DNA from 3 places in the Kitasatospora sp. NPDC008115 genome. Region 2 is predicted to be linked to each of the others. Evidence: riboswitches for the same ligand, from Rfam matches in the RefSeq annotation. Region 2 holds a riboswitch; each other region holds the start of a gene.

Region 1 (6,970 bases), on a different contig from region 2:
CGCAGCAGCACGCCGCCGGCCCGATCGCGGTGCTGCTGATCGGCCCGGCCGGCGCCGGCAAGACCACCGTCGCCCGCTTCTGGGCCGAGCGGCGCCCCACCCCGACCGCGCACATCAGCCTCGACGACGTCCGCGAATGGGTGCAGTCCGGCTTCGCCAACCCGCAGTCCGGCTGGAACAACGCCTCCGAGGCGCAGTACCGGCTGGCCCGCCGCACCTGTGGCTTCGCCTGCCGCAACTACCTCGCCAACGGCATCTCCTGCATCATCGACGACGCCGTCTTCCCCGACCGCCCCGCCATCGGCCTCGGCGGCTGGAAGCGGCACATCGGCCCCGGCATGATCCCGGTGGTGCTGCTGCCCAGCCTGGACTCGGTGCTCGGGCGCAACGCCCGGCGCGGCGGCAACCGGAGGCTCGGTGACGAGGAGGTGGCCCGGATCCACGGCCGGATGGCCGGCTGGTACAACTCCGGGCTGCCGATCATCGACAACTCCCACCTCGACGTGGCCGCCACCGCCGCCGAACTCGACCGGGTGATCCTGGCCCGGCTGATGGGCGTCCCGGTGCGCTGAGGCCCCCGGGCGCCCCGCCGGCCGGGCCGGAGTGTCAGTGCCGGCTGCGATGATGGACGGGTCCTGAACGAACCACCGGGGGAGCCGCGCCCGTGCCGGAAGGCCACATCATCCACCGCCTCGCCGCCGAGAACCACCGCGCCTTCGGCGGCCGGCCGGTCCGTGCCAGCAGCCCGCAGGGCCGCTTCGCGGACGGCGCCAAGCTGATCGACGGGAAGGAGCTGATCGCGGCCGAGGCCACCGGCAAGCACCTCTTCCTCGGCTTCGGCGAGGACGTCTGGGTGCACGTCCACCTCGGCCTGTACGGCGGCTTCACCTTCGGCGAACCCGGCGACGGACCGGTGCCCGAGCCGGTCGGCCTGGTCCGGCTGCGCCTGGAGAACGACGAGCACTACGCCGACCTGCGCGGTCCCAACACCTGCGCGCTGATCACCGACGCCGAGAAGGCCGCCGTCGCCGCCCGCCTCGGCCCGGACCCGCTGCGCGCCGACGCCGACCCGGACGCCGCCTGGCGGCGGATAGCCGGCAGCCGTACGACGATCGCCGCCCTGCTGATGGACCAGAAGGTGCTGGCGGGCGTCGGCAACGTCTACCGCGCCGAGGTGCTGTTCCGGCACGGCATCGACCCGCAGCTGCCCGGCCGCTCGCTGCGCCGCGCCGAGTGGGACGCGATCTGGGCGGACCTGGTCGCCCTGATGCGCGAGGGCGTCGGCGCCGGCCGGATCGACACCGTCCGCCCCGAGCACACCCCCGAGGCGATGAACCGCCCGCCGCGCGTCGACGACCACGGCGGCGAGGTGTACGTCTACCGCCGCGCCGGCCTGCCCTGCCTGATCTGCACCACCGACATCCGCACCGAGGAGCACGCCTCCCGCAACCTCTTCTGGTGCCCGGCCTGTCAACCGCCGCACGCCGCGAGGTGATCCGGGATCAGTTCCGGCCGTAGGCTGGGGCCCGGCACTCGGCCGGTTCGGAGGGAGCACGCGGATGACGGAGATCCACCGGACGCCCGCCCTGGTGCCGCGCCAGATCCGCGGGCCGCGCCGGGCCTTCGTCAACCGGGAGGACGAGTTCGCCCGGCCGGCGGAGGAGCTGGGGGTCGCGGCGCCGGCCGACCGCAACCGTTCCCGGCTGCGGGAGTTGCGGGGGCACTGAGCGGGTCAGTCCGGCCGGGCGGTGAAGGCGGCCGTGATGCGGTGGGGGCCGGTGTGCAGGGTGAGGGGGTGCCGGGTGAGGTCGGCCGCCCGGGCGCCGGGGGTGGTCAGCCAGTGGGCGACGGCGGAGCCGAGCAGGAGCGGGTCGAGGCGGGGCGCGGGGGCGCCCCAGGGGCGGTCGGCGTGCGCCTCCAGCAGCAGGCCGGTGGGGAGCCGCAGCAGGTGGCGGGCCGGGCCGAGGGCGGCCACGGCGACGGCGAGGCCGGGGAGTTCGGCGGCGGTGGCGGCGAGCCAGCGCTCGGCGGGCTGCTCGGCGTCGGTCTCGGTGCGGGCCAGGACCTCGGCGGTGTGCCGCAGGGCGAGGCGGGGCTCGTCGGCGGCGACCGCGTGGAACCCGCGCGGGGCGTGGTGGCCGGGGCCGACGGGGTAGCGGCGCAGGTGGACGTCGGCGCCCTCCCCGGTGGCGACGACGTCGTAGGCGGTGGGCCGTTCGGCGGCGAGCGGGACGGGCCGGGGGTAGGGCAGGGGCTGGGGGTCGCCGGGCGGTTCCTCGATGCCGGGCAGGTAGGAGAGCAGGAGGTCGCGCAGCACCCGGGCGGACTCGCCGCGCCGGCCGAGCGAGCGGTCGGTGACCGGGCGCAGGGCGGCCGGGTCCTGGCCGGCCATCGCCTGTTCGAGCTGGGCGAGCAGGTCGCCGTCGGGGTCGAGGGCCGGGGCGGCCTGGCCGAAGGCGTAGCTGGGGGAGCGGGGGTCGAGTTCGGCGGCGCCGGTGGCGACCAGCAGGGTGCGGCGTTCGAGGGCGGCGCCGTAGAAGGTGACCGAGCCGTGGTCGCCGATCACGCAGTCGGCGGCGATCAGGGCGGCCTGCCAGCCCTGGTGCGGCGGGACCAGCCGCAGGCCGGAGCGTTCGGCGGCGGCGAGCAGGGCGCGCGGGTCGTGCCGGGCCCAGACGTTGGGGTGCAGCACGACGGCGACGGTGTACTCGTCGGCGGGCAGTTGTCCGACCAGCCGCAGCGGCAGGCCGGGGTGGCGGCCGAGTAACGAGTGCTCGCTCCAGGTGGAGTTGACCACGACGAGGCGGCGGCCGTCGACGGCGCCGAGGGCGGCCCGGTAGCCGTCGCGGGCGGCGAGGCCGGCGAGCATCCGGTCGAAGCAGGGGTCGCCGACCTCGCGGGCGCGGGGCAGCGCCTCGGGGCAGGCGGCCCGCAGGCGTTCGAACTGTTCGCGGTGGGAGAGGCCGATGACGGCGGGGAAGACCCGTCCGCGGTGGGTGAGTTCGCGCCGGGAGAGGCCGGCGGCGGTCACCGTGTCGCCGGTGGACTCGGGGACCAGGCGGTTGTAGCCGGCGCCGTGCGGCAGGACGACCAGGGGTGCGCGCAGTCGGTGCATCGAGGCGTGGACGGCGCAGGCGACGGCGAGGTCGAACGGCCGGCGGACGGCGTCGCGCCAGGGCAGCACGGTGAGGCCGGGCTGGGCGCGGAGGTAGTCGTCGAGTCCGGCGGCGAACGCGGAGCCGGGGTTGATGGTGACGGCGATGCCTATGCCGTCCTGCTCGCGCAGCAGGGTGAGGACGTCCAGGACCCGGGTGGCGGAGGTGAGGGTGCGGGCCACCGCGAGGACGCGGGCCCGGACGGGCCGGGTGTTCCAGCGGTCGTCGTCGGGCCGGGTCCGGAGCCGGCGGCGGTTCAGCACACCATGATCGTACTGAACGGGTCCCGGGCGGGCGCGGTGTTCGGACGGGGGGTCAGCCGGCTGCCACGGCGGGCGCGTCACCGGCGCACTGGTCGAGCAGGGGGCGCAGGGTGGCGTCCACGAGCCGGTAGCGCACCACGCGCCCCTCCTTCTCGCCGGCCACCACTCCGGCTGTCCGGAGCAGGCGCAGGGCCTGTGAGACGGCGGGGTCGCGCATGCCGGTGGCGACGGCGAGGTCGGTGACGGCGAGCGGGCCGGTGCGGTGCAGGGCGAGCAGGAGGGCGAGCCTGCCGGGATCGGCGAGTAGGGCGAACCGGTCGGCCCAGGTGCGGACGTGGGAGGTGTCCCCGATCGCGGCGATGGCCTCGCAGACCCGGTGGCCGTCGATGGTGCGGTGGCCCGCGCGGTCGGCCGGTACGAGATGCATACGCCCCATTCTGGCAGGCGGGAGGTTGTGATCCTGAACACCTGCGTAGGTGCGCAGCCTTGCATGGGTCGCCCCGGGCCCCTACGGTGTTCCCCGCCGTGGTGCTCGGGAAGACCGGTGACGGACCCTCAGGGGTCCCAGTCCGGAGCGGCCCTCGCCACTGTGATCGGGGGAGAGTGTCCGTACCCACGACGCCACTGGGCGCCTCGCGCGCTTGGGAAGGCGGGTACGGGAGCCCCGTCAGCCAGGAGACCGGCCGCGGCATCTCACGAAGTCATTCCACGAGGTGCTGGAGCGTGATCCGCATGACCCTGCCCGAAACCGCCGCCGCCGCGGCGCCGCCCGCCCCCCTGCCCGCCTTCCGCTGGCGCCGTGAGGACACCGTCCGCACCGCCGGGCTGATGGCCGTGATCCTCGCCATGCACGTGGTGGCGTTCGGCACGCTGATCTTCCTGGTCGCGCCGGAGGAGTACGCGGTGGGCACCCAGGTCTTCGGGGTGGGCCTGGGCATCACCGCCTACACCCTCGGCATGCGGCACGCCTTCGACGCCGACCACATCGCGGTGATCGACAACACCACGCGCAAGCTGATGGCGGACGGCAAGCGCCCCGTCTCGGTGGGCTTCTGGTTCGCCCTCGGCCACTCCTCGATGGTGGTGCTGATGGCCGCCCTGGTGGCGGGCGGCGCCCAGTTGGCCAACACCCTGATGGACGACGAGTCCACCACCCACCAGTGGCTGGGCGTGGTCGGCACCTCGGCCTCCGGTGTCTTCCTCTACCTGATCGGCGCGCTCAACCTGGCCGCGCTGTTCGGCATCCTCCGGGTGTTCCGCTCGATGCGGGCCGGCCGGTTCGACGAGGCCGAACTGGAGGAGCACCTGAACTCCCGCGGCCTGCTGGCCCGCGTCCTGAACCGGGTCACCCGCTCGATCACCCGGCCCGGCCAGATGTTCCCGGTCGGCATGGTGCTGGGCCTGGGCTTCGACACCGCGACCGAGGTCACCCTGATGGTGATGGCGGGCTCCGGCGCCGCCTCCGGCCTGCCCTGGTACGCGATCGTCTGCCTGCCGCTGCTGTTCGCGGCCGGCATGAGCCTGTTCGACACCCTGGACGGCACCTTCATGAACTTCGCCTACCAGTGGGCGTTCTCCAACCCGGTCCGCAAGGTGTACTACAACCTGACCATCACCGGCCTGTCCATCGCGGTCGCCTTCATCATCGGCACCATCGAACTGGTCGGCGTCCTCCATGAGAAGCTCGACCTCACCGACCCGGTGACCGGCTGGATCGCCGAGATCTCCCTGGACAACGTCGGCTACGCGATCGTCGGCCTCTTCGTGGTCGTCTGGGCCGCCGCCATCGCCTACTGGCGCCTGGCCGGCGTGGAGAAGAAGTGGACCCCCGGGCCCACCGGCGGCGCCCGGTAGCGGCCGACCCGGGCCGGTGCGGCGGCCCGGGTGGGGGCGTTCGGCGGGCGGATCGGGGGGCGGGTTCGTAGGCTCGACGCATGGCTGATGCGTACGCGGGCCGCCGGGAGCGGTTGCGGGAGCACTGCGGTGCGTCCGGGGCCGACGCGGCGCTGATCACCCGGGCGGCGAACGTGCGGTACCTCACCGGGTGTCCGCCGTGCGGGGCGACGCTGCTGCTGACCCGGGACCGGGCAGTGCTGGCGCTGCCGGACGACCTGCCGCCGGACGACACCGGGGAGCACCTGATCGCCCCCGACGTCACCCGGCTGCCGGTGGCGGCCGGGACGGACACCGCGCTGGCCGCCGCCTCCGCCGTGGCGCGGCTGGGGGCGGCCGGGCTCGCGGTGGAGGAGCACGACCTGACGGTCACCCGGCACCGGGCGGTGGCCGGGCTGGCCGAGGGGGTGCGGCTGGCGGACGTCGGCCAGGCGGTCGAGCGGCTGCGGGTGGTCAAGGACGAGCACGAGATCGCCGACCTGCGGATCGCCGCCGAGATCGCCGACCAGGCGCTCGGCGAACTGCTGGAGTCGATCCTGGTCGGCCGCACCGAACGGCACCTGGCGATGGAGCTGGAGCGCCGGATGATCGACCACGGCGCGGACCGGGCGGCCTTCCCGGTGTCGGTCGGCACCGGCAGCCACTCCGGCCAGCAGGCGCACCAGCCCACCGACCGGCGGGTGGAGGAGGGCGACTTCCTGACCGTGGTGCTCGGCGCGCGCTACCGCGGCTACGGGGTCTCCACCGCCCGGACCTTCGTGATCGGGGCGGCCCCCGCGCCCTGGCAGGTGGAGCTGCACCGGCTGGTCTTCCGCGCCCAGCGGGCCGGGCGGGAGGCGCTCGGGCCGGGGGTCGAACAGTGCGTGCCCGACCAGGCCGCGCGGGACATCCTCCGGGCCGCCGGTCACACCGAGAGCTCGCCGCACCCGGTCGGCCACGGCATCGGGCTGGAGATCCGGGAGGCCCCGCGCCTCGGTCCCACGGACATGGGTAAACTGGACAGCCGCGTACCGGTCACCGTCGGCCCGGGGGTCCACCTCCCGGGGCGGGGCGGGGTCCGGATCGAGGACACGCTCGTCGTGCGCCCCCTGGATGAGGGCGGGCCCGAGCTGCTCACCATCACCACCAAGGAGCTCCTCGCCCTGTGACGCAGGTGTGCCACAGGACGCGTCCCTTGGTTCCTTGACAGCTATATCCAGGAGTAAGTGCGCCCGTGGCTTCCACGAACGATCTCAAGAACGGCATGGTCCTCAACCTGGACGGCAAGCTCTGGTCCGTCGTCGAGTTCCAGCACGTCAAGCCCGGCAAGGGCCCGGCCTTCGTGCGCACCAAGCTCAAGGAGGTCCTCTCGGGCAAGGTCGTCGACAAGACCTTCAACGCCGGCGTGAAGGTGGAGACCGCCAACGTCGACAAGCGCACCATGCAGTTCTCGTACAAGGACGGCGAGAACTACGTGTTCATGGACATGGACACCTTCGACCAGCTCACCATCGAGCCGGGCGTGGTCGGCGACGCCGCCAAGTACCTGCTGGAGGGCTTCGACGCCCTGGTCGCCCAGCACGAGAACAAGCCGCTGTACGTCGAGCTCCCGGCCGCCGTCGAGCTCGTGATCGCCGAGACCGAGCCGGGCGTCCAGGGCGACCGCTCCACCGGTGGCAC
Region 2 (6,970 bases):
GCTCCCATGCCGACTCCCGTACCGGCGAGGGCTCCGCCGACGGCTTCGGGCCTTCCGAGGTCCATGAGGTCGGGCACGCCGAACCACCCCTCTCTCCGGGGAGATCCGCCCCGGGCTCCAACGAGGAGGCGACGCCGTGAGTCTCCTGGCTCCCGGGTCGCTGCTCGTCCCGGCCTTCCCGCCCCTTGCGGGGGCAGTGGCCCGTGCGGGATCCGCTCGCCGGTCACAGTGGCGGGACCGCGCCGGATTTCCACCGGCTTCCTCGTTCCGCCGTCGCCCTGTCGCCGATCATCATCCCATCGGAGCGGCCGCTCGCCCAGCCCACCTCCGGACCGGCCGGCGGCACCCGTGCGGCCGGCGGTACTCCCGCGGACGGCGGGTCAGCCGGTGCCGCCGGCCTGACCGACCGAGGCCGGCGGAGCCGGCGGACGGGCCCGCCCGCCGTCGTGGCCGGACGCCGCCACCGCGATCAGGGCGACCACGACGGCCGCCACCGCCACCCGTCCGAGCGCCCGCACCACCCAGGCCGGCAGCGACCGGGCCCCGCCCCGCCCCGGCGCACCCAACCGCTCGGCCCGCCGGGCCGGCCGCAGCAGCCGGACCAACAGCAGGACGGCGAGCGGTACCTGCAGCAGCCACAGGACCGTGCGCGGCCACTCGCCGAACCACACGTTGGTCCCGTAGAGCAGGGTGTGCCAGACGCTCAGCACGTAGACGACGACCACGAAGCGGTGCAGCCGGCGCCAGGTGTTCGGCCCGATCCGGTGCCGCACGTAGAACAGCAGGCCGAGCGGCACGGCCAGGTAGAGCGCGCCCTGCCCGAGCGGGATGGCGGTCCGGCCGGTACCGGAGTCGTACCAGCCGGGCACGAAGCTGTCGGCGAACCCCGACCAGAGCCGGTCGCCCCACGCCGACTCGGCCTCGTAGCGCACGAGTTCGGCCGCGAACAGCAGCGCGTGCGCGAACATCAGGGCCGTCGTGGTCAGGCTCGTCGTGCGGTGCCAGCACTCCAGGGTCTGCCGGGCGACCGGCAGCCGGGCGGGCCGCGGACCGGACAGCAGCAGCCCCAGTACCACCGTCCCCCAGGCCCACAGCAGTCCCGACCAGCCGAACGCCTGGCTCAGCAGGTACATCCAGTACGTGCGCGAGTCGTCCATGAACGGCATGACCGCCACCGTCGCCGAGGTTCCGGCGTCCATCCGGACGTACAGCAGCACGAACACCGCCGCGGTGACGCCGACCGCCGCGCCCGCGTCGGGCAGCGCGGCCCGCAGGTCGGCGCGCAGGGCGACGCGTTCGGCGGGCCGCCTCCCGGCGGCGGGCGGGGCGTCCGGAGCGTCGTCCCCCGACGTCGTCTCAGGCAGCATCGTGGACCTTCCGGAACGGCGGGACACCTTTTGACGGTGTACAGCAGACGATGGGTCGAACAAGTGTGGCGGAGGGCTTCCGGCTTGCCGAGCCCGTATCCGGCCAGAGTGGCACGTGGACCGGCGGCCCTTCCGTCGCAGCGCCCCGACGCCCCGGCCCGCGGACCGACCGCATTCGGACAACCGCCCGCACGCGCCCTGCCACCGGAGCGCGAGCCCCCGTATGCTCATGACCGCAGCCGGTTCGCGCCTCCCGACCGACCGGACTTCGGCGGCGCGACGCAAGAGGGAACCCGGTGGGAAACCGGGACTGTCCCGCAGCGGTGAGTGGGAACGAAAGCCGTCATCAGCACTGGGCCTGGCTCCGCCCCGGCCCGGGAAGCGACGGCCGGTAGGTGTGCGCCGGTCCTTCGGCGCACCGGCCCACGAGTCCGAAGACCTGCCGCTGCGCCCGCACCCCCACGTGCGGGCTGTGCACGGTGACCTCGTGGACTGGGTCGGCGGTACGGACGGCTGCGCGGCGTGCGACGACACGCCGTGCCCTCCTCCTCCGGGTCATGACACGGGGCTCGGAACGAGGAGAAGGACGTGCCCGTGACCGCGCGAGTTCCGCCCGCCCGCACCGGGCGCCGACCGGCCCGCCCACCGGCGGCACGGGCGGCGCGATGGTGACCCCCACCGGAGGGGCCCGGCCCGCCCCACCGCCGGGCGGCACGCTCTCCGGTGTCTGCCACGGCACCCTGGGCGAGCTCTACCAGGGACCGCTGCACGCCGGTCCCCGCCCCGACATCGCGGTGGTGTCGTTCCCCGTCGACCGCCACTCCTGGGTGCACTTCACCCCGGGGACGGACCCGCCGGACCCGCTGCCGCTCGGGGCGAAGGCCGCGACGGCCGCCCGGCTGTTCCTGGAGCGCTTCGGGCTGACCCTGCCGCCGGGCCGCTGGTGCGTGCACTCCGAGCTCACCATCGGGGTGGGCATGGCGAGTTCGACCGCCGACATCGTGGCGACGCTGCGCTGTCTGTTCCGGATCTTCGCGCTGCCGTACGACACCGGGGTGGTGCTCGCCGTGCTGCGCGAGATCGAACGGGCCGACAGCGTCTTCCTCGACGAGTTCGCCCTGCACCTGAGCGGCCGGCACCGGGTGGTGCGGCGGCTGGGCACCGGCATCGGCTTCCACACCGCGTACATCACCGAGCCCGGGACGGTGGACACCGCCGCCGTCACCGACCTGCTGCTCGGGCACTACCGGCGGCACGGCGAGGAGTACCGGCGCTGCCTGACCGACCTGCTGACGGGCTTCGCCGCGGGCGACCCGGCCGCCGTCGCGCGGACGGCCACGGCCAGCGCCGCGCTCTCCCAACTGGTGCTCCCCAAAGGGACGTTCGACGCGCTGCTCGCCCACCGCGAGGAGTTCGGCGCCGACGGGATCTTCGTCGCCCACACCGGTTGCCTGATCGGCTACCTGCTCCCCGAACGCCCGGACGCCGCGCTCAAGTCGGACCTGTCCGCGTTCTTCCACTCGCTCGGCCACCAGTGTTCCTTCGCCCAAGGAGGCTACAGGTGATCCACCCCCACATCGCCGACGCCCTGAAGGTCCCCGATCTCGTCCGGCTCACCGACGGCCTCGTGCTGGTCCGGTTCGAGTCGATGAAGATCTACTCGGCGCTCGCCGCCGTCCGCCACCTGCTGGAGCGCGGCACCGTCCGCCCCGGGCAGACCCTGGTGGACAGCTCCAGCGGCATCTACGCCTACGCGCTGGCGCTCGCCTGCCACCGGCACCGCATGCGCTGCCACATCGTCGCGTCCACCACCGTCGACGCCACCACCCGCGCCCAGTTGGAGATCCTCGGCGCCACCGTGGAGCAGGTCGTGCCGTCCCGGGACCTCAAGCTGGACCAGGAACTGCGGGTGCGGCGGGTACGCGAACTGCTCGCCGAACACCCGGACTGGCACTGGATGCGGCAGTACCACGACGACGTCCACTACCTCGGCTACCACGAGGTCGCCGACCGGATCACGGCCGCCTTCCCCGGCGCCGCGCTGACCGTCGTCGGCGGCGTCGGCTCCGGCGCCTCGACCGGCGGGGTGGCGACCCGGCTGCGCGCCTCCGACCCGTCGGTGCGGCTGGTCGGGGTACAGCCCTTCGGCAGCGTCACCTTCGGCAGCCAGCGGCACCACGACCCGGAGGCGATCATCGCCGGGATCGGTTCCTCCATCGTCTTCGACAACGTCCGCCACCACCTCTACGACGGCATCCACTGGCTGGACTTCACCCACGCCATGGCGGGCACCGTCGCCCTGCTGCGCGACCACGCCGTCTTCGCCGGGCTTTCCACCGGCGCCGGCTACCTGGCCGCGACCTACGAGGCGCGCCGCCACCCCGACCGGCTGCACCTGGTGATCGGTGCCGACACCGGCCACCGCTACGTCGAGCGCGTCTTCGCCCGGCACGCCGAAGCCCCCGACCCGGCCGCGTTGAAACCGGTCGAGGTCTCCGCCCCCGAGGAGATGTCCATGCCCTGGTCCACGATGGCCTGGCGGCGCACCGCGTGCCCGCCGCACCCCGAGGAGCGGGCGGCATGAGCATCGTCTGCCTGGAATCGCTCACCTTCGGCCTCGGCCACCTGGTGCGGGCCGCCGACGCGCTCGGCGAACGGCTGACCCTGCTCACCCGCGACCGCTCCTACTACACCTACGAGTTGGAGCGGCTGCCGGCGGACGCACTGGACGTCGTGGAGACCGACACCTTCGACGTGGACGGGCTCGCCGCGCTGCTGCAGCGCTCCCCCGGGCCGCGCGGCCTGATCAGCTCCACCGACACCTGGACGCTGGTCGCCTCCGAACTCGCCGAACGCCTCGGCCTGCCCGGCCTCGACCCGGCCGTCCTGCGGCTGACCCGGGACAAGTCGGCGGTGCGCCGCCGGCTGTACGAGGCCGGGCTGACCCGCGGCCGGGCGGTACCGGTCACCGGGGCCGGCCCGGAGGCGGCGGAGGCACTCCTCAAGGAGCCCGGCCTGCCCGCCGTCCTCAAGGACACCGCGGGCACCGGCAGCCAGAACGTCTGGCTGGTGCGCGACCCGGCGGAGCTGGACGCCGTCCTCGCCGAGGCCGCCGGGCGGGAGTTCCGCGGCCGGCTGTTCGCCGAACCGTACTTCGCCGGGCCGGTGTACAGCGCCGAGACGCTCGGCTGGGACGGCCGGACCAGGCTGCTGGGCGTCTCCAGCCGGCTGATGTCCCCCGAGCCGTACTTCCGGGAGGAGATCACGGCGTTCCCGGTGGCGTTCCCGGAGCCGCGCCGGGCCGCGCTGGAGCGGTGGCTCGGCGACGTCCTCGCCGCCGTCGGCTACACCGACCGCTTCGCGCACGTGGAGTTCGTGCTGACCGCCGACGGCCCGGAGATCGTCGAGATCAACCCGCGGATCGGCGGCGCACTGGTCGGCGAAGGCCTGTGCCGCGCGCTCGGCGTCAACGTGTACGAGGCGCTGGTCGAGGCCGCGCTCGGCCGCCGCCCCGCCCTGATGGACGCCGAACCGCCCGGCGGCCCGGCCGTCGCCTTCGTCCTCGGCTACCCCGCCGCGCCCGGGGTGTTCACCGGCGTCGCCGGGCTGGAACGGCTGGCCGGCCTGCCCGGCTCGCCCGCCTGGTACCCGGTCAGATCGGTGGGCGACGTGGTCGAGCACCTGGCCGACAGCCGCGGCTACGCGGGCATCGTCTACGCGGAGGGCGAGACCGCCGAGCTGGCCACCCACCACGCGGTCGCCGCCGCCAACGCCCTGCGGGTGCTCACCGAGCCGGTCGCGCCGCCCGCGGCCGCCGACGGGGGCGGGGCCGACAGTGGCTGACCGCACCGCCGGCCCGACGGGGCTGCGGGCCGCGCTCGGCACGCTCGACGGGCCGCTGCGGTTCCTGCTGCTCAGCTCGTTCCTGATCCCGCTCGGCAGCTTCATGGTGCTGCCGTTCATGTCGGTCTTCCTGCACGAGCGGCTCGGCATGGGCCTCGGCACGGTCGGCGTCGTGCTGGCCGCGGCCTCCCTGGTGCAGTTCTCCGGCGGGATCGCGGGCGGCGCGCTGGCCGAGCGGATCGGGTTGCGGCGCACCATGCTGTGGGCGCTCACCGTCCGTACGGTGGGCTTCGTCGGCCTGCTGCTCGCCCTGCGCTGGCCGCCGCTGGCGGTCGGCGCGCTCGTGCTCACGTGCTGCGGCGCCGCGCTGTACCTGCCCGCCAACAAGGCCTACCTGGTGCGGGGCGTCGACGACGCGCGCCGACCGGCCTTCCTGTCGGCGGGCAACGCCGCCCTCAACGCGGGCATGGCGGTCGGGCCGCTGATCGCCGGGCCGTTCGTGCTCTCCTCGCCCGGCTACCTCTTCCTCGCCGCCACGGCGCTGTTCGCGCTGGTCACCGCCGGCCACGCGGGGCTGCCCCCCGGGGCCGCGCCGCAGCGGGCGCAGGAGCCGGACACCGGGCGTGGCCTGCTGGCCGGGATCGCGGTGCTGCCGTTCGCGGCCAACGCGCTCGCCTTCTACCTGTACTTCCACTTCCAGCACTTCCTGGCGATGTACGCGGTCGAGCGGGCCTCGGGCACCTTCTACAGCCTGGTGCTGCTGCTCTGCTTCACGCTGGTCATCGTGGTGCAGCCGCTCGCCTCCGACGCGATCCGGCGGATGCCCTACCCGATCGCCCTGGCGGCCGGCTTCGCCGGGCTCGCCGCCGGGCTGGCCGTGCTCGCCGCCGGCACCCGGCCCGCGCTGCTGGCGGGCGGGGCGCTGATCACCCTGGGCGACATCGTGCTCTTCCTCAAGAACGACCTGGAGGCGCTGGCCCGCAGCCCGCGCTCGGACGCCGTGGTCTTCGGACAGCAGCGGCTCGGCGCCGGACTCGGCGCCTGCGCGAGCGGCGTCCTCGGCGGACAGCTCTACGGACTGTCCGAACGGGGCGGCCACACCGGGCTGTTCTGGCTGCTGGCCGCCACGCAGTGCCTGCTGCTGCCCCCGCTGCTGCTCGCGCTGCGTACCCGCGCCGCCGAACCCCATCCCCCAACCGCACGACGACGAAGGAGCACTGAGGCCGCATGACACGGACGGGCGGGTTCCAGGACGACGACTTCTGGACCGAGTTCCACGACTTCCTGTTCTCCGAGCAGCGCCACACGCAGGCCGAGGAACTGCTCGGCTCCTCCCCGCTGCTGGACTTCCCGGCCGGCTCCCGGGTGCTCGACCTGTGCTGCGGGCCCGGCGTCTTCAGCGTCCCACTGGCGCGGCGCGGCCACGCCGTGACCGGCGTCGACCTCAGCCCGCCGATGCTGGAACGCGCCCGGCGGCTGGCCGACGGGGCCGGCGCCAAGGTGACGTTCGTGCGGGCCGACGCGCGCACGTACGAGGCGCCGGGCGAGTTCGACGTGGTGCTCAACATGTTCACCTCCTTCGGCTACTTCGAGGACCCCGCCGACAACGCCCGGGTGCTGCGCACCATGCACGACAGCCTGACGCCCGGTGGGACGCTCGTCCTCGACCTGGCCGGCAAGGAACTGCTGGCCCGCCGGGTCACCCCGCCGAAGGTGGTGCGGCGCGGCGAGGACCTCGTCGTCCAGACCGACACGGTGCT
Region 3 (6,970 bases), on a different contig from region 2:
TCGGCCATGCCGACGATCGCGGTGAACGGATAACGGACGTCACTCATGCATGCTCCCAGGGGCCCCGGGCGCCAGGAACGGCAGCGATCCGGCCGCCGGTACCCCGCCCTCGATCAGCTTCCACAACGCGTCGGTGTCCGCGTGCTCCTCGATCAGTTCGCCCAGCCGGTCCAGCCGGGCCTCCCGTGCGGCCGCGAACGAGGTGTCCGGCGCGGGGACGAACGCCCGGCCGGCGGCCGCCGCGACCTCCCGCAGCAGGGCGCGCCGGAAGCCGTCGTTCTCCAGCGCGCCGTGCCAGGTGGTTCCCCACACCTGGCCCGCCCGGCAGCCGTCCAGGCTGTGTCCATTGTCATCAGAGATGAACGCGTCGCCGCCCTCCACCGTGACGACGCCGTGGTGGATCTCGTAGCCCTCGACCCGCTCCCCGAACGCCTCGCCGACGGGCCGGCCGAGCACCTTCTCCGCGCCGAACCGCACCCGGGTCGGCAGCAGCCCGAGGCCGTCCACCGATCCCGCCTTCGACTCGACCTCGTCGACGATCGAGTGCGCCAGCATCTGGTAGCCGCCGCAGACGCCGAGCAGCGGCCGCCCGGCCGCCGCCCGCGCCTTGAGCACCGGTTCCAGGCCGCGTTCGCGCAGCCAGGCGAGGTCCGCGACGGTGGCCCGGGTGCCGGGCAGCACGACGAGGTCGGCGTCGGCCAACTCCTCCGGGCGGGTGGCCCAGCGGACCAGCACGCCGGGCTCCTGGGCGAGCGCGTCCAGGTCGGTGAAGTTGGACAGCCGGGGGAGGCGCAGCACCGCCACCCGCAGCACGTCCGCGCCGAGCGGGCCGCGCGCGGCGGTCCGGTCGACGACGGTGGACAGGTCGAGCGAGTCCTCGGCGTCCAGCCACAGGTCCGGCAGCATCGGCAGGGTGCCGAGCACCGGACGGCCGGTCAGCTCGCGCAGCATCTCCAGGCCGGGGGCGAGCAGCCGCGCGTCGCCGCGGAACTTGTTGACGAACCAGCCCGCCACGTGCCGCTGGTCCTCCGCCGACAGCAGCGCCAGCGTCCCGTACATCGCCGCGAAGACGCCGCCCCGGTCGATGTCGCCGACCACGACGACCGGCAGCCCGGCGGCGGTGGCCAGGCCCATGTTGGCGATGTCGCGGTCGCGCAGGTTGATCTCGGCGGGCGATCCCGCGCCCTCGCAGACCACCACGTCGAAGCGCCGGCGCAGGTCCGCCAGGCACTCCAGGGCGCGCTCCAGCAGCACCGGCTTGCGCTCGCGGTAGTCCAGCGCGCCGACCTCGGCGACCGGCCGGCCCAGCAGCACCACCTGGCTGCGACCGTCGGCTCCGGGCTTGAGCAGCACCGGGTTCATCGCCGCCTCCGGCTCCACCCGGGCCGCCTGTGCCTGCATCGCCTGCGCGCGGCCGATCTCGGCGCCGTCGGCGGTGACGAAGGAGTTCAGCGACATGTTCTGCGCCTTGAACGGCGCGACCGCGACACCCTGCCGGGCCAGCCAGCGGCAGATGCCCGCGGTGACCACGCTCTTGCCGGCGTCCGAGGTCGTCCCGGCGACCAGCAGCGCCTTGCTCATGCCCCACCCCTCCGATTCCTGATCAGCGCCGCCCGGAGCAGCAGGTGCCCGGCGACGGTCGTACCCAGGGCCAGCGCGCTCACCCGCCGGGAGAGCACACAGGCGCGTTCGATGTCGTCCACCCCGACCGGCCGCAGCTCCCCGCCCAGCACGGGACGGTGCTCCACCCTCGCGCCATACCGCAGCGTCCCGCCCAGGCGCACGCCCACCGCGCCCGCGAAGGCCGACTCGGCCTGACCGGCGTTCGGGCTGGGGTGCGCCGAGCCGTCGCGCCGCCAGACCCGCCAGGCGGTGCGCGGTTCGGGGGCGGCGGCGACCGTCAGCAGCGCGGTCAGCCGCGCGCCCGGCCAGCCCGCCAGGTCGTCCAGCCGCGCCGAGGCCCAGCCGAACCGGGCGTAGCGGGGGGAGCGGTGACCGACCATCGCGTCCAGGGTGTTCACCGCGCGGAACGCCAGCAGGCCGGGCGTGCCGGCGACGCCGCCCCAGACCAGGGCGTTGACCACGGCGTCGGCGGTGTTCTCGGCCACCGACTCGACGACCGCGCGGGCCAGCTGCCGCTCGTCCAGTGCGCTCGGGTCGCGCCCGCACAGGTGCGGCAGCCGCTCCCGGGCCGCCGTCAGATCGCCCGCCGTCAGCGAGCGGCCGATGGTGCGGGCCTCCCGGGTCAGCGAGGTGCCGCCGAGCACGGTCCAGGTCGCGGCGGCGGCGAGGGCGGCCCGGCCGAGCGGACGGCGGGCCAGCAGCCGGTCGGCGGCGAGCGCGCCGGCCGCGACGGTGCCCACGGCCAGGGCGGTGAAGGCGGTGCCGGCGGCCCGGTGGTCGCGCCACAGGAGGCGCTCCAGCCGGCCGGCGGCGGAGCCGAAGCCGGCCACCGGGTGGCCGCGGCGCGGGTCGGCGAACCGGGCGTCGGCCAGGTAGCCGGCGACGGCGCCGGCGCCGAAGGCGGCGGCCCGGCCCAGCGGGCGCACGGCAGGGCGCAGCATCGCGTGCGTGTCCTCACTCAGGGTCCGCGCCCTGGATCGACGAACCGGGGGCGAGAGTCTCCTGGCTTCCGGGTCGTACGCGCGATCCGGGCCTTCCAGCGGCTTCTGACGGCCCGCCGTGGCGTGTTCCGGTCGTGCTCCCCGGTGACAGTGGCGGGACCGCGCCGGACTCGCACCGGCTTCCTCTGCATGCCTCCGTATTGGCTGAAGGATCCCATCACGGGCCCGAACCGGGAGTCAACCGAGGTCGTGGAGGGTGTTGGTCACACGCCGGGCCACCCCGGCGGACCTGTGTGACTTTCCTCCCGGAACTACCCGGACGGCCGTGTCCTGCTGGCTTCCCCCCGCCCGCGCGAGTGGACTGAGGGGTGGGTCCAGACACCGGGCCGGACACCGAGCAGCGGGGAGCGAGTATGCGTTGGGGAATCGCGGCCACCGTGGCGGCCGCCGCCGTCGGCACCGGGGCCGCCGTCCTGGTGATCGGCCGCAGGGCGTCCGAGCGGATGGTCCGTCCGGCCGGGAGGGACCGCGCCCGGACCGGCCCGGTGCTGGTGCGCGGCCTCGGCGCCGGTCGGGCCACCTTCACCCGCACCGCGGTGAGCGAGCGCCCGGGCCGCTGGGCCGTCGAGTGGGGCGAGGACGGCCACGCGGTGGTCGAGGAGGTCCTGGAGCTCGACGAGAAGGACGTCACCCGGCGCCTGGTGCGCGCCGACCGCGGCACCCTCACCCCCGGTACCGAGGTCCGCTTCACCCCGCGCGTCCACCTCGGCGACCCGGCCCGGGCGCTCGGCCTGCCGTTCGCCGACACCGCCGTCGAGGGCGAGCTGGGCGCGATGCCCGCCTGGCGCCTGGACGGCAAGCGCGGCACCTGGGTGGTCCTGGTGCACGGCCCCGACGCCGACCGGGCGCAGACCCTGCCGGTCCTGCCGGAGCTGCAGCGCCTCGGCCTGCCCGCCCTGGCCGTCACCTACCGCGGCGACGCGGGCGCCCCGGCCTCCCCGGACGGCCTCGGCCACTTCGGCGAGGCGGAGTGGCGCGACGTCGAGGCGGCGGTGCGCACCGCCCTGGAGGCCGGCGCGGGCCGGGTCGTCCTCTACGGCTGGTCGCTCGGCGCCACGATGGCCCTGCACACCGCCGCCCGCTCGGACCTCGCCTCCTCGATCAGCAGCCTGGTCCTGGACTCGCCGGTGCTGGACTGGCCGGCCACCGCCCGCCGGGGCGCGGCCCGCTCCGGCTTCCGGGGCGCGGCCGCCGAACTCGGCGCGCTCGCCGCCCAGGGCCGCACCGGCGTGGATCTGGCCGACTTCGCCCGCCTCGCCGAGGGCACCGACCTGCGGGTGCCCACCCTGGTGCTGCACGGCCCCGACGACCCGGTGGCCCCGTTCGCCGCCGCCGAGCGCCTCGCCCACCGCCGCCCGGACGTCGTCAACCTCCAGGCCTTCCCCGGGGGTGACCACGCGGCTCTCTGGAACACCGCCCCGGACCGCTACGCCGAGACCCTGCGCCGCTGGCTCACCCCGTTCTGCTGACCCCCTCCCGCCCGGCACTCACCCCCGTCGCGTCCGGAACGCGCGGCACACCCGGTTCCACCTGGCATGGACCCGCCACAAAGATCAAGCCAGCCGGTTTGGCCTCTGTTGCCCGATCTTGTCGAGCCCCCGCGCCCTCCGCCCGCCCCGCGCGGACAACCGGATGTGACAGATGGCCGGTACAAGGGGAAGACTGCTCGACGTGACGTCTCGGAATCCGCGCGACCGTGATGCCCCGCTCCCGCCGACGATCGGTACCGGTGCGACGGTGACCCGTCTCCCCGGAACGGCCCACCGCCCCGCCGGCGCCAGGCCGGGGGCCCCGGGCGTACCCCGCCGACGAGGCCCCGCCCCCGCACCCGGCCGTGGCCGGGTCCCCGTGCCGGAGGGCTTCCCGGCCCCCGCCGAACTCGCCCCGCTGGCCCGCCGCATGCTGGTCGACGCCGTCCGGATCGCCCGCTGGGCCGGCGATCTCGACGAGGTCGACAAGCGCGGCGAGCTGCTCCCCGACGACGCCCGCGCCGCCGGCCGCGCCCTCGCCATGACGGTGGGCGCCGCCGCCAAGGCGTGGGGCCAGGCCCTGCTGGTCGGCCTGGTCGAGGCCCGGGACGGCGGTGCCGGCCCCGGCTGGCGCCTGCACGCCTGGGAGCACGACGACGAGGCGGTGGTCCGCGGCTGGTCGGCCCTGTTCGACGCCTGGACGCTGCTCGCCCCGGTGCCGCCCGCCGCCCTGCGCGGCGTCTTCGCGGTGCTCGCCGGGCAGGCCGTCGACCAGGCGCCGCAGCTGCTCTCCTTCCTCCACCTGGTGGACGGCCCGGTGGCCGACGTCGAGCTGCTGGAGCTGCTCAGGCGCGGCCTGGACGAGCGCCGGGTCGGCGGCGGCGAGGGTGCCTTCGGCCTCTCGCCCGTCCCGCACGCGGCCTCCGCCGTCTCCGCCGTCCGCGGCACCTGCCGCGAGCCGCAGATCGACACCCCGGCCGCGCCCGCCGACGTCGCCGCCGTCCTGGACTGGATGCTGGACGGCCTGGCCGCCGTCGGCGCGCTGGCCCGCCGGGACAACGCGGCCGAGCTCTCCCCGCTCGGGCACTGGGCGGTGCGGGCCAAGCTGGAGGAGATCTGCACCGTCGCGCAGACCGCCGCCGGCCACATCGAGCAGAGCGCCCTGGAGCTGCTCAGCGCCTGCGCCGACTACTCGCCCGGACCGGCCCGCGCCGAGTACCGGGCCTGGCTGGCCGCCCGCCCGGCCGACCGGGCGGTGGCCGAGCTGCTGGAGGCCGCGCAGGGCGAGGACGCGCTGGTGCGCGGCCTGGCCTTCGAGGCGCTGCGGGTGGCCGGCGTGACCGCCGAGCAGGCCGTCCGGGCCGTCGTCGACGAGGCGGTGCTGCGCCCCTACGCGCTGCTCTGGCTGGCCGAGCGCTCGGACGAGGGGGTCTCCCCGGCCGATGTGCTGGGCGCGGAGGACGCCGCCTGGCTCTGGGTGGACACCGCCGCGGCCGTGCTCGACCACGGTGAAACGGAACTGCTCGTCGGCCACGTCGAGGGCGCCTCGGCCGGCGACCCGGTGCGGCTGTTCGCCCGGGCCCGGCAGTCCGGGCACCCGCGGGCGGCCTCGGTGCTGACCGCCGTCTCCGGCGTCCACCCGGACCCGGGCGTGGCCCGCGCGGCCCGCCGCTCGGCCTTCAGCGTCCACCGCGGCGGCGCGTAGCCGCCCGCGCGCACCGCATGCGGAAGGGCCCGGCTCCCCGAGGGGAACCGGGCCCTTCCGCATGCCCGAGGAGGGACGTCAGCCGATCCGCGACTCCGCGCGGCGCGCCCGGACGTCGCCGACCTTCTGCCCCACCTTGCGGCGGATGACCAGCAGCGGCGCCATCGCGGCGAGCGCGATCTGCGCGAACGCGCCGATGTGCAGCAGGTTGTCGCCGCCCGGCAGACCGGTCGCCCAGGCCGCCAGGCAGCCGATCGAGACGACGATCCAGCAGAGCGTCGCGGTGGCCAGCAGACCCTGCGGCTTCGGGTACTCGATCCGGCTGACCATGAGGTACGCCGCGCCGAAGATGGCGAGCAGACCGGGCAGGAACGGCGGGTCGAGCAGCACGATGGCGATCACCGTCATGGCGCCCATCGGGCAGGGCATGCCCTGGAACACCCCCGGCCGCATCTTCACGGCGGAGAAGCGGGCGAGCCGCAGCACCACCGCCAGCAGCACGGTCAGCGCGATCAGCGCGGAGAGCCGGCTGTTGGAGCCGGGCGAGACCATGCCCCAGACCGCGACGAAGTAGGCCGGCGCGATGCCGAAGCTGATCAGGTCGGCCAGGTTGTCGAGCTCGGCCCCGAGCGCGGAGGAGCGCAGCTTGCGCGCCACCAGCCCGTCGAACAGGTCGCACATCGAGCCGATCAGCAGCAGCGTGACCGCGGTGGCGGCGCTGTGCTTGTCCGGCGCGGCGTCCGGGTTGGTGATGTGCGGGACCAGCACCCCGGTGGTGATCGAGTAGATCGCCAGGAAGCCGCAGACGGCGTTCCCCAGGGTCAGGAAGTCGGCGGTGGACAGGTGCTGCGGCGAGCGCGGCGCGCGCAGCTCGCGGTCGCGGGCCCAGCGGCGGCGGCGCAGGGCCGTCTCCTCGTCGTCCAGGCCGACGATCGTCTCAGGATCAGTCACGGTCAAGGCGTGTCACCCCGGCGGTGGTCTTCTGGCCGACCTCGACGCCGACCTCGACGCCGGCCGGCAGGTAGGTGTCGACCCGGGACCCGAACCGGATCAGACCGATCCGCTCGCCCTGCTCGACCTTGGTACCGGCGTCCACGTACGGCACGATCCGGCGCGCCACGGCGCCCGCGATCTGCACCATCTCGATGTCGCCGAGCTCGGTGTCGAAGTGC

Evidence for each region. A riboswitch is a leader RNA that binds a small molecule or an ion and turns the genes downstream of it on or off. The one in region 2 is predicted to bind cobalamin.
Region 1: linked by a shared signal. The riboswitch ahead of ACFZBX_RS16570 (HoxN/HupN/NixA family nickel/cobalt transporter) and the one ahead of ACFZBX_RS20040 (hypothetical protein) in region 2 are both predicted to bind cobalamin.
Region 3: linked by a shared signal. The riboswitch ahead of ACFZBX_RS29540 (cobalamin biosynthesis protein) and the one ahead of ACFZBX_RS20040 (hypothetical protein) in region 2 are both predicted to bind cobalamin.

What each region holds. Positions count from the first base shown of each region.
Region 1 covers NZ_JBIBHU010000011.1:187,007-193,976, forward strand. The annotation lists gene ACFZBX_RS16545 (AAA family ATPase) at 1-572, shown strand, start outside; gene ACFZBX_RS16550 (Fpg/Nei family DNA glycosylase) at 665-1,495, shown strand; gene ACFZBX_RS16555 (hypothetical protein) at 1,560-1,727, shown strand; gene ACFZBX_RS16560 (hypothetical protein) at 1,733-3,418, opposite strand; gene ACFZBX_RS16565 (ArsR/SmtB family transcription factor) at 3,471-3,845, opposite strand; cobalamin riboswitch at 3,928-4,121, shown strand; gene ACFZBX_RS16570 (HoxN/HupN/NixA family nickel/cobalt transporter) at 4,151-5,272, shown strand; gene ACFZBX_RS16575 (M24 family metallopeptidase) at 5,353-6,459, shown strand; gene efp (elongation factor P) at 6,525-6,970, shown strand, end outside.
Region 2 covers NZ_JBIBHU010000015.1:52,115-59,084, forward strand. The annotation lists gene ACFZBX_RS20030 ((2Fe-2S) ferredoxin domain-containing protein) at 1-8, opposite strand, end outside; cobalamin riboswitch at 139-267, opposite strand; gene ACFZBX_RS20035 (ferric reductase-like transmembrane domain-containing protein) at 381-1,367, opposite strand; cobalamin riboswitch at 1,651-1,808, shown strand; gene ACFZBX_RS20040 (hypothetical protein) at 2,033-2,932, shown strand; gene ACFZBX_RS20045 (cysteine synthase family protein) at 2,929-3,951, shown strand; gene ACFZBX_RS20050 (ATP-grasp domain-containing protein) at 3,948-5,210, shown strand; gene ACFZBX_RS20055 (MFS transporter) at 5,203-6,441, shown strand; gene ACFZBX_RS20060 (class I SAM-dependent methyltransferase) at 6,438-6,970, shown strand, end outside.
Region 3 covers NZ_JBIBHU010000028.1:48,662-55,631, forward strand. The annotation lists gene ACFZBX_RS29530 (putative cobaltochelatase) at 1-47, opposite strand, end outside; gene ACFZBX_RS29535 (cobyric acid synthase) at 40-1,581, opposite strand; gene ACFZBX_RS29540 (cobalamin biosynthesis protein) at 1,578-2,564, opposite strand; cobalamin riboswitch at 2,598-2,810, opposite strand; gene ACFZBX_RS29545 (alpha/beta hydrolase family protein) at 2,978-4,093, shown strand; gene ACFZBX_RS29550 (hypothetical protein) at 4,473-5,798, shown strand; gene ACFZBX_RS29555 (CDP-alcohol phosphatidyltransferase family protein) at 5,877-6,755, opposite strand; gene ACFZBX_RS29560 (phosphatidylserine decarboxylase) at 6,742-6,970, opposite strand, start outside.